One region of the Bradyrhizobium centrosematis genome, then DNA from elsewhere that is predicted to be linked to it. Evidence: riboswitches for the same ligand, from Rfam matches in the RefSeq annotation. Region 1 holds a riboswitch; the other holds the start of a gene.
What was found. Region 1 has a riboswitch for cobalamin ahead of P6U31_RS23330 (DUF1636 family protein). Riboswitches for the same ligand answer to the same signal wherever they lie in the genome.

Region 1 (5,086 bases):
GATGTGATCGGCCAGCGCATCGAGCGCGCTCTCGACCCTGGCATGATAGGGCTCGTCGCCTGCGGGAATGTCGAGCTTCGCCAAAAACGCCTTGCGGAAGTCGTCCGACGTGAAGAGGCCGTGCAGATAGCTGCCCTGCACGCGGCCGTCGCGCGAGATTGCGCCTTCCGGCTCGCCGTTCAGGGTCGCGAAGGGGCGCCCGCGATCCGGCCCTTCGGTGCGGCCGATGTGGATCTCGTAAGCTGCGATCGGCTGCCCGGTGGCGGCATGCACGGCGGCGACACGCGTCAGCGTCTTCTGCGGGCTCATCACCGTGTCCACGTCGAGCAGCCCGAGGCCCGGCGTGTTGCCTGCGGGGCCTTCGATGCCATCGGGGTCCGCGACGCTGCGCCCGAGCATCTGGTAGCCGCCGCAGAGGCCGAGCACATGGCCGCCCCGGCGGTGATGTGCAAGCAGATCGATCTCCCAGCCCTGTGCACGCAGGAAGGCGAGATCGCCGCGGGTCGATTTGGAGCCGGGAATGATGACGAGCCTGACATCGCCAGGAATTGCTTCGCCGGGACGCACCATCACGAGATCGACACCCGGCTCGAGCTTGAGCGGATCGAGATCGTCGAAATTGGCGATCCGCGATAGTACGAGGCATGCGATCTTGCACTGGCCGGGCTTGCGCGCATCGCTCAGGCCCAGCGCATCCTCGGCCGGCAGCTCGCCGGCGCGCGGAAACCAGGGCAGCACGCCAAGGCCGCGCCAGGCGGTCTTTTGCGCGATCAGCCTATAGCCGTCGTCGAACAGCGTGGGATCGCCGCGGAACTTGTTGATGACGAAACCGGAGATCATCGCGGCATCCTCAGGGTCGATCACCGTCTTGATGCCGACGAGCTGGGCGATGACGCCGCCGCGATCGATGTCGCCGACCAGCACGACGGGCACGTCGGCCTTGCGCGCAAATCCCATATTGGCGATGTCGGCCTTGCGCAGATTGACCTCGGCCGGGCTGCCGGCGCCTTCGACCAGCACCAGATCGGACTTTGCCTTCAGGCGCTCGAAGCTCTCCAGCACGGCGCCCATCAATGAAGGCTTCATCGCGGCGTAGTCGCGCGCACGTGCGGTTGCGATGCGCTTGCCCTGGACGATCACCTGCGCGCCGACATCGGTCTCGGGCTTGAGCAGCACCGGGTTCATGTCGGTGTGCGGCTCGGCGCCGGCGGCCAGCGCCTGCAATGCCTGCGCGCGGCCGATCTCGCCGCCATCGATCGTGACGGCCGCGTTGTTGGACATGTTCTGCGGCTTGAATGGAAGCACGCGCAAGCTCCGCCGCGTGAAGGCTCGGGCGAGGCCGGCGACGATGAGCGATTTGCCCACGTCCGAGCCGGCCCCCTGGATCATCAGCGCGCGTGCCATCGAATTCAGAACTCGACGCCGGCCTGCGCCTTGATGCCGGAGCGGAAGGGGTGCTTGACCAGCGTCATCTCGGTGACGAGATCGGCGATCTCGATCAGCTCGTCCTTGGCGTTGCGACCGGTGAGCACGACGTGAGTCATCGGCGGCTTCGAGCTCGTCAGGAACTCGACGATTTCGGCGATGTCGAGATAGTCGTAGCGGAGCGCGATGTTGATCTCGTCGAGCACGACCATGCGCAAATTCGCATCGGAGATCAGCTCCTTGGCCTTCTCCCAGCCGGCGCGCGCGGCGGCGATGTCGCGGGCGCGGTCCTGAGTCTCCCAGGTGAAACCTTCGCCCATTGCGTGGAACTGGCAGAGCTCGCCGAAATGGCCGGTGAGCAGGCGCCGCTCGCCGGTGTCCCACGCGCCCTTGATGAACTGCACCACCGCGCAGGGGAAGCCGTGGGCGACGCAGCGGACGATCATGCCGAAAGCCGAGGAGGACTTACCCTTGCCGGCGCCGGTGTGGACGATAATGAGGCCCTTCTCACCGCTCTTGGTCGCCATGATCTTATCGCGGGCGGCCTTCTTCTTCGCCATCTTCTGGGCGTGCCTGATGTCGGTATTCTCGGCTATTTGGGTATCCGGTTCAGAGGTCATGGGACCCGGTCCTTCGGCTTGACAAGAGGCGGCCACCGGCAAATGGTGGCCCGGCGTTGGTTCCTGTCCTATGACAGGCGAAGAGGGAATGCGATAGGGTCCGAATCGGCAAGATTTGGGTCCAAAATGCAGCCGCCCCCGCGACCGTGACCGGAGAGATGCCCGAAGCCACTGATTCCTTCTGGAATCGGGAAGGCGGGGATCGAAGGGCAAGACCCTGCTCCGCAAGCCGGGAGACCTGCCAGCGCGGACGAGTTTTGGACCGGCGGACGGGGTGTTCCGCGACGGGGAAACGGGCCTTCCGAAGAATGGTCCGTGTGCCTCATCGCCTCCCGCTGTTATCTGGAAGAGGCGATGACCGTCACACTTCACGTCTGCATCACCTGCCGTGCCGGCCAGACGCTTGGCGAGGGCGAGACGACGCCCGGCAAGCGCCTGCACGGCGCGATCCTCGAGGCCGGCGTGCCCGACGGCGTCAAATTGGTTCCCGTGGAGTGCCTGTCGGCCTGCAGCCAGGGCTGCTCGGTGGCGCTGAGCGCGCCCGGCCGCTGGTCCTATGTCTACGGCCGCTTGTCGGATGCGAATGCGCACGACGTGGTCGCGGGCGCTGCGGCCTATGCGGCCGCACCCGACGGGATCGTGCCCTGGCGCAGCCGTCCTGAAATTTTCCGCAAGCAGTCGCTTGCACGCATTCCCCCAATTCCCGCCTTGCCGGAGGCCGCCGAATGAACTCGCTCGCAAAAGTCCCGGTCACGGTGGTCACCGGTTTCCTCGGCTCCGGCAAGACGACGCTGATCCAGCATCTGCTCAGCAACGCCGGCGGCAAGAAGCTCGCCGTGCTCGTCAACGAGTTCGGCAGCGAGGGCGTCGACGGCGAGATCCTGAAATCCTGCGCCGATGCGAACTGCCCCGAGGAGAATATCGTCGAGCTCGCCAATGGCTGCATCTGCTGCACCGTTGCCGATGATTTCATTCCGACGATGGAGCGGCTGCTGGCGCGACCGGTGCGGCCCGATCACATCCTGATCGAGACCTCGGGATTGGCATTGCCGAAGCCGCTCTTGAAGGCGTTCGATTGGCCGGAAATTCGCTCGCGCATCACGGTCGATGGCGTGATCGCGCTGGCCGATGCCGAGGCCGTGGCGGCGGGCCGCTTCGCGCCCGACCCGGACGCCGTCGAGGCGCAGCGCGCGGCAGACGACAATCTCGATCATGAGACGCCGCTGTCCGAAGTGTTCGAGGATCAGATCGCCTGCGCCGATATCGTGCTGCTGACCAAGGCCGACCTTGCCGGCGCCGCCGGCATCGAAGCAGCCAAGGCGGCGATCACCGCCGAGATGCCGCGTCGCGTGCCGATGCTGCCCGTCACCGAGGGCGCGATCGACGCGCGCGTCATCCTCGGGCTCGGCGCTGCCGCCGAGAATGATCTCGCCGCGCGCCCTTCGCATCATGACGGCGAGGAGGAGCATGAGCACGACGATTTCGCCTCGGTCGTGATCGATCTTCCGGAGGTCGCCGATATCGACGCGCTGGTCGCATCCGTGCAGCGTCTTGCGCGCGAGCAGAACGTGCTGCGCGCCAAGGGCTATATCGCGGTCGCGGGCAAGCCGATGCGACTATTGTTGCAGGCCGTCGGCGAGCGCGTGCGCCATCAGTTCGACAAGCCCTGGGGCGCAGGGCACAGGCAGTCGAAGCTCGTCGTGATCGGCGAGCACGGCGATATCGATGAAGCAGCGATCAGGTCAGGACTAGGCATCTGATGCACGTCGTCTTCCGCGAGAGCCGCGGTCTGGAGGAGACCGCGACGCCAAGGGACATCGGCCAGGACCCGGCCGATCTCGTGGTGCTCTCGTATTCGGATTCCGACCTGGCGGCGTTCGCGGCCGGCTGGCGGCGTGGCCGCGGCAGTCTGCCGTCGCTGCGGCTCGCCAATCTCGCGGAGCTGCGCCATCCGCTGTCGGTCGACACCTATGTCGAGCGCACGCTGTCGCAGGCGCGTGGCATTTTGGTGCGCTTGATCGGCGGGGAGTCTTACTGGACGTATGGGCTTGCGGCCCTGCAGCAGCTTGCCAAGGACCGGGGCATCGTGCTCGCCGTGCTGCCGGCCGACGGCCGCGATGACGCGCGGCTCGATCAATATTCGACGTTGCCTGTCTCGACGCTGCGGCGGCTCAAGGTGCTCTGCGATGCCGGCGGACCAGTCGCGGCGCAGGCGGCGATCGCGCAGCTCGCGCTGGCTTCGGGCCTCTACGCAGGTCCCGTCATCGGCGAGATGAGCGTGCCCGAGAGGGGCTTTTACGATCCTGCGCGCGGCGTCATCGCCGGGCCGGAGACCGGCGAGGGCAGGCCCCGCGCGCTGGTGACGTTCTATCGCTCCTATCTCACCGCCGCCGACACCGGCCCGGTCGACGCGCTGATCGCCGCGCTGCGCGACAAGGGCTTTGACGCCTACGGCGCGTTCGTCACCTCGCTGAAGGCCGCAGGCGTCGCCGATTGGCTGCGCGCGCATCTGGCGCAACATCCTCCGGCCGTGATCGTCAATGCGACGGCGTTCTCGGCCCTCGGCTACGACGGCACGACGCCGTTCGATGCTGCGCCTTGCCCCGTGTTTCAGGTCGCGCTCTCCACGGCGCGCCGCGAGGACTGGGCGACCTCGCTGCGGGGTCTGTCGCCCGGGGATCTTGCGATGCATGTGGTGCTGCCCGAGGTCGACGGCCGGCTGTTCGCGGGCGTGGTGAGTTTCAAATCGGTCGCGATGCGTGATCCGGATCTGCAATTTTCGCATCTGGCCCACACGCCCGACGAGGAGCGCGTGAGGGCTGTTGCTGCGCGCGCCCTGGCCTGGCGGCGCCTCGCAGAAAAGCCGGCCGGCGAGAAGCGGCTGGCTATCGTGCTCTCGAACTATCCGGGCCGTCCGCACCAGATCGCGCACGCGGTCGGGCTCGATGCACTGGCTTCAGTGGAGGCTCTGGTATCCGATCTCGGTGAGACCGGTTTCGATCTCGCGCCAGTGCATGCTCTCGGTGAAACGCTGCTCAGGC
Region 2 (5,086 bases), 1.1 Mb from region 1:
TTGGCGCGGCTCGACGTCCGGATCGAAAGCGCCGTCACCGAGCTGCGGCGCGATCTGGACCAGGGCAATGCGAGGCTGCTCAGGCAGGTCGAGGCCAAGGACATGGTCGAGGCCCGCGGCACGCTCGAACAGCTCGACACCCTGCGTGATGCGTTCAACCAGAAGGTCGATGCGATCCGCGCCGACATGCTGACGCAGGTCTTCTTCTCGACGGCGCAGGTGATCAGCCGCCAGCATCAGGCGATCGTCATTTCTGGCATCGTGACCTTGCTCGCGGCGATCGTCGGATTTGTGTTTGCGCTCCTGGTGTCCAGCGGCATCACGCGCCCGGTGCGGCTGCTGCTCGCCGGCACCCGCGAGGTCGAGGCGGGCCGCTTCGACAAGACCATCACCGTCTCCACACAGGACGAGATCGGCGAGCTCGCGGCGGCCTTCAACCGCATGACCGAGCAGCTCAGGCACAACGAGCGCATCCGCGAGACCTTCGGCCGCTACATCGATCCCAAGGTGGTGCAGGGGCTGATCGACCGGCCGGAGGTCGCGATCGACGGCGAGCGCCGGGTCATGACCATCATGTTCTGCGACATGAGCGGCTTCACCTCGATGAGCGAGGGCATGACCCCGCGCGGCCTCGTCAAGGTGATGAACCACTATTTCACTGTCATGTCCGCTCCGATCAGGAACAATCGCGGCATCATCGACAAGTATATCGGTGATGCCATCATGTCCTATTGGGGCCCGCCCTTTATCGCGGAGGACGAGCAGGCGCCGCTCGCGGGGCTCGCCGCCATCGAGATGACCGACCAGGTGCCCGCGCTCCAGAGGCAACTGCCGGACCTGCTCGGCATCCGCGCCATGCCGGCGCCATGCGATCTGCGGATCGGCATTGCCACCGGCGAGGTCCTGACCGGCAGCATCGGCTCGGAATTGATGATGAGCTTCACCGTGATGGGCGATGCCGTGAATCTCGCCTCGCGCCTGGAGGCCGCCAACAAGATCTACGGCACCCGCATCCTGGTCTCGCAGGCCACCGCGGAGGCGATCGGATCGCGGCTCGAGCTGCGCGAGATCGATCGCCTGGCGGTCGCGGGCCAGCGCGCGCCGCAGCCGATCTTCGAGGTGATGGCGAAAGCGGGTGCACTCACCGGCGCGCAAGCGAGCTTGCGCGCCCACTATGCCGAAGCGCTCGCCGCCTATCGCGCCCGGCGGTTCGATGCGGCGCGCGCGGCCTTCAACGCGGCGCTTGAAGCCGTCCCGGGCGATGGTCCCTCGCGCATGATGCTCGGCCGCATCGCGCAGTTCGAGACGAGCCCGCCGGACGAGGGATGGGATGGCGCCTGGCGGCTCGACAGCAAATAGGCCGCGCATCGGAAAAATTGATTGCACTCGATAACGATGTTCGCCGTGACCTATTTCCCGGGCTTAGGTTGGATGTCCTTGAGGCGTTTGATGGGGACACGCCGATGACAGACCTTCACGACAGGCTGGAACGGTTCGAGACGCTCACCGCCGAATGCGAGCTGATCGCCAAGCTCGCCACCGACAGCGCCAAGCGCGAGTTCTATCTGAAGCTTTCGGAGCAGTACCGTCAGCTGGCGGTGGACATGCGGCAGGCGATCGCGACCAAGGCTGCGGCCTGAGGCCGGCGGCAATCAATCCGTTCTTAATGTTTGGCGCGCATCCTTGACGGTACGCGAGCGTCGGTGATCGGCGCTCGCGGTGGGAAGACCGGGGTTCGTTGCGGTGCAGCGCGTCCCGTGAGCGTCATTGTGCCGTGCCTGACAGGGCAATCCCATGCGCCTCGTTGCAGTGATTATATTTGCGCTCATGACGGCGGCCTGCGATCAGGAGCAGGACATCACCGGCTCGACGACGCCCGCCTGCCCGATGCGGAACTACAGTTACAATCCCCGCGACCTGAACCAGTGCGTCAGTGCCTGCAAATCCTGTGATCGCGGTACCACGGTCACCTGCACGACCTCCTGCACCCTCAAGGGCGCGCGCTGAGCGCACGCCTGCTGTCTTGCAAAGGGCGCAACCGCGCAACTGGCGGTGCTCGGGCACCGGAACGATTCACTTGGATTAATCATTGGAGGAGCGGGCAGGACGCGGAGTCCGATGGAAATGGGTATGCTGGATCCCGGTCGATTTCTGGTGTCGTGCTCGCATTGCGATGCGTGGCCGATGGCGGCCAATGTGAAGCGGTCGAGCTGGTCGGCGTCCCCGCACGAGGTCCGCTTCGTCTGCACACGCTGCCGCCGCGAGGAAACCGCGATCGTCTCGGCCTCCGGCGAATTGACCCCGATCAAGCGCGTCGATGTTCCGCCGCGCGATGTCGCCGTCGCCTGGGCCCAGGCCCAGCGTTTGCGAGGGCGGGGCTGAACGGCGGCTCGCTTCGTCTTCTCCGCATGCAATTTGGCCTCGCCGTCTTCCTGGCGGGCTCCGGCCGGCCAGAACTTTTCCTTGGCACGACCGGTCGATTGACTCTCCGGCGCAACGACACGTAAATGATCGGCGACGGTTCTCCTCATGGAGATCAAAAGGGAATGTGGTGCGGGATCGTCCCAACGCCGGGATTTGTCTCAACGCCACGGCTGCCCCCGCAACTGTAAGCGGTGAATCTTTCGTCCTGTGCCACTGGGAATCTCGGTCCTGGGAAGGCGACGTTAAGGTCATGACCCGCGAGCCAGGAGACCTGCCGTCAGCCGTGGTCACACGCGAAGATGTCGGTCGGGGAGTACAGGCATTAGCTGCACCGGAGCAACCGATTGCTCTGCCGTGAAGCCTCGTTCGCTGTGACGTGCCACTGACGTCATACCGAGGTTACAATCGTGTCCCGTCTCGTCCCTGCCGCCTGGCGTCTCAGCGCCGGCCTGTTCGCGTCCGTCTCCCTCCATTCGCTCAGTCCATCCTCGGCCTTCGCCCAGCAGGCGCTCGCCGAGCAGTTGCCGCCGATCGAAGTGAGCAAGACTGACGATCAGAACCGCACGCGTGCCAGGGCGACAGGTGACGGCGAGGCGACGAGACACCGGGCAACCGCGCGTGTCGCGCCGGCAGGAAGTGGCGCCGGCTCAACTGGCGCTGAAGCCGTGGCCAGCAACGGCGGTATCGTCGGGGCCACCACGACGGTCGTCACGGCCGCGGATATCGCGCATTCGCCATCGCAGACGCTGGCCGAGATCATCGCGACGCAGACCCCCGGAGCCCAGATCACGACGTTCTATGGCGGCCCGATCGGCGCCAAGACCAGCGTGGACCTGCGCGGCTTCGGCGCCTTTGCCACCGCCAACACGCTGGTGCTGGTCAACGGCCGGCGGCTGAACGACGTCGACATGGCGCAGGTGGACCTCTCCACCATCCCGCTCAATTCCATCGAACGTATCGAGATCACACGCGGCAACTCCGGTGCGGTGCTCTACGGCGACAACGCTGTCGGCGGCGTGATCAACATCGTCACGAAGACTGGCGTCGGAGGGCCGCCCGCGTCCGCGCGCATCGAAGCGGGTTTCGGCTCATTCAACACAGGGCTCGGCAACGTCTCGACCTCGGTCAATTCCGGTCCGTGGTCGACCTCGTTCTACGGCAATGCCGTCAGGACCGATGGCTATCGCGACAACAATCGCTACGCCCAGCAGAACGGCATCGGCAATCTCAATTATACCACGCCCGGTCTGACCGCGTTTCTCACTGTCGCCGGCGACAATCAGGAGCTGCGACTGCCGGGCGGCCGCACCGTCGATCCCTCCATCGGCCTCGACGAGCTCACCACCAACCGGAGAGGAACCAGCACGCCGTTCAACTACGCCAACCAGCAAGGCTTTAGCGCGACAGCGGGCTTCACCAAGACCCTGATCAACGGCGTCGATCTGATCGTCGATGGCGGCGTGCGCGACAAGAAACAGCAGAGTGCGTTCTTCTCCAGCCCGACGCCGGTTCCGGCCTTCTTCACGTCGACTTACGTCGATTCCAATCTGACCAATTGGTCGATCACGCCGCGGCTCAGCGTGAAGAGCCTGCTGCTCGGCATGCCGTCGCAGCTCCTCACCGGCATCGACTATTACGATGCTAGCTTTCAGCAGAACCGCGGCGCGGGGCAGGGGTTCGCCGCCTGGCACAATTACGACCTCAGGCAGCAGACGGTCGCGGGCTATTTCCAGCACACAATGGGTGTGGCGCCCATCACCGACATCTCCTATGGCGCGCGGGTGCAGACCGTCAGTCTTGCAGCACGCGACCGTTTCGCCCCGGCCGCGCCATTCAACGCCGACATCGGCGCGCTGCCGCTGACGAGCAACGAGACCCAATATGCGCTGCATCTTGGAGCCGAGCATCGCTTCAATGACACGGTCGCGCTGTTCGGCCGCGCCGCGCGCGCTTTCCGCACGCCTGATGTCGACGAGCGCTTGTCCTCGGGTCCGTCCTTCGATCCCTTGACCTTCGCCGCGATCCCGCAAACCTTTCAGCTCAAGACCCAGACCTCTTGGGATATCGAGGGCGGCCTGCGCATCGAAGGCGGCGGGCTGCAGCTGCAGAGCAGTCTCTATCTGATGGAGCTCACCAACGAGATCCATTTCAGCCCGGTCCTGTTCTACAACACTAATCTTGATCCGACCCGGCGCTACGGTTCGGAGACCAGCCTGTCCTATCGAGTCAGCGACGCTCTGCTGTTGCGCTCCGGCATGGCCTATACGCGGGCGGTTTTCCGCGAAGGCATCTGGGCGGGCAACGACGTGCCGCTGGTATCGCGCTACACGGCGAGTGCCGGCGTCACCTGGAACATCTGGCAGAATTATCTGGTGCTCGATGCCACTGTGCGCTTCTGGAGCGAGCGGCGCGTGGACAACGATCAGGCGAGCACCCAGAAGCCAATCCCTGCCAATGGCACGATCGACCTCAAGCTCGGCGGCCAGGTTGAGCGCTACTTCTGGTCACTTAGCGTCAACAATGTGCTGAATGCGCTCTATTACGACTACGCCATCGCGAGCACCTTCACCGATGGCCGATTCAGCGCCTATCCGTTGCCCGGACGCACCTATCTGCTCAAGGTCGGCGCAACGTTCTGACCTCTGACATCCAAAGCAGAAGG

Region 2: it holds a riboswitch for cobalamin, as region 1 does, so the genes downstream of both, P6U31_RS17980 (TonB-dependent receptor) here and P6U31_RS23330 (DUF1636 family protein) in region 1, are expected to answer to the same signal.

The regions. Positions count from the first base shown of each region.
Region 1 is NZ_CP120703.1:4,844,187-4,849,272, reverse strand. It holds gene P6U31_RS23340 (cobyric acid synthase) at 1-1,404, opposite strand, end outside; gene cobO (cob(I)yrinic acid a,c-diamide adenosyltransferase) at 1,410-2,045, opposite strand; cobalamin riboswitch at 2,086-2,306, shown strand; gene P6U31_RS23330 (DUF1636 family protein) at 2,400-2,774, shown strand; gene cobW (cobalamin biosynthesis protein CobW) at 2,771-3,805, shown strand; gene cobN (cobaltochelatase subunit CobN) at 3,805-5,086, shown strand, end outside.
Region 2 is NZ_CP120703.1:3,725,788-3,730,873, forward strand. It holds gene P6U31_RS17960 (adenylate/guanylate cyclase domain-containing protein) at 1-1,359, shown strand, start outside; gene P6U31_RS17965 (hypothetical protein) at 1,464-1,640, shown strand; gene P6U31_RS17970 (hypothetical protein) at 1,795-2,007, shown strand; gene P6U31_RS17975 (hypothetical protein) at 2,131-2,382, shown strand; cobalamin riboswitch at 2,502-2,718, shown strand; gene P6U31_RS17980 (TonB-dependent receptor) at 2,832-5,063, shown strand.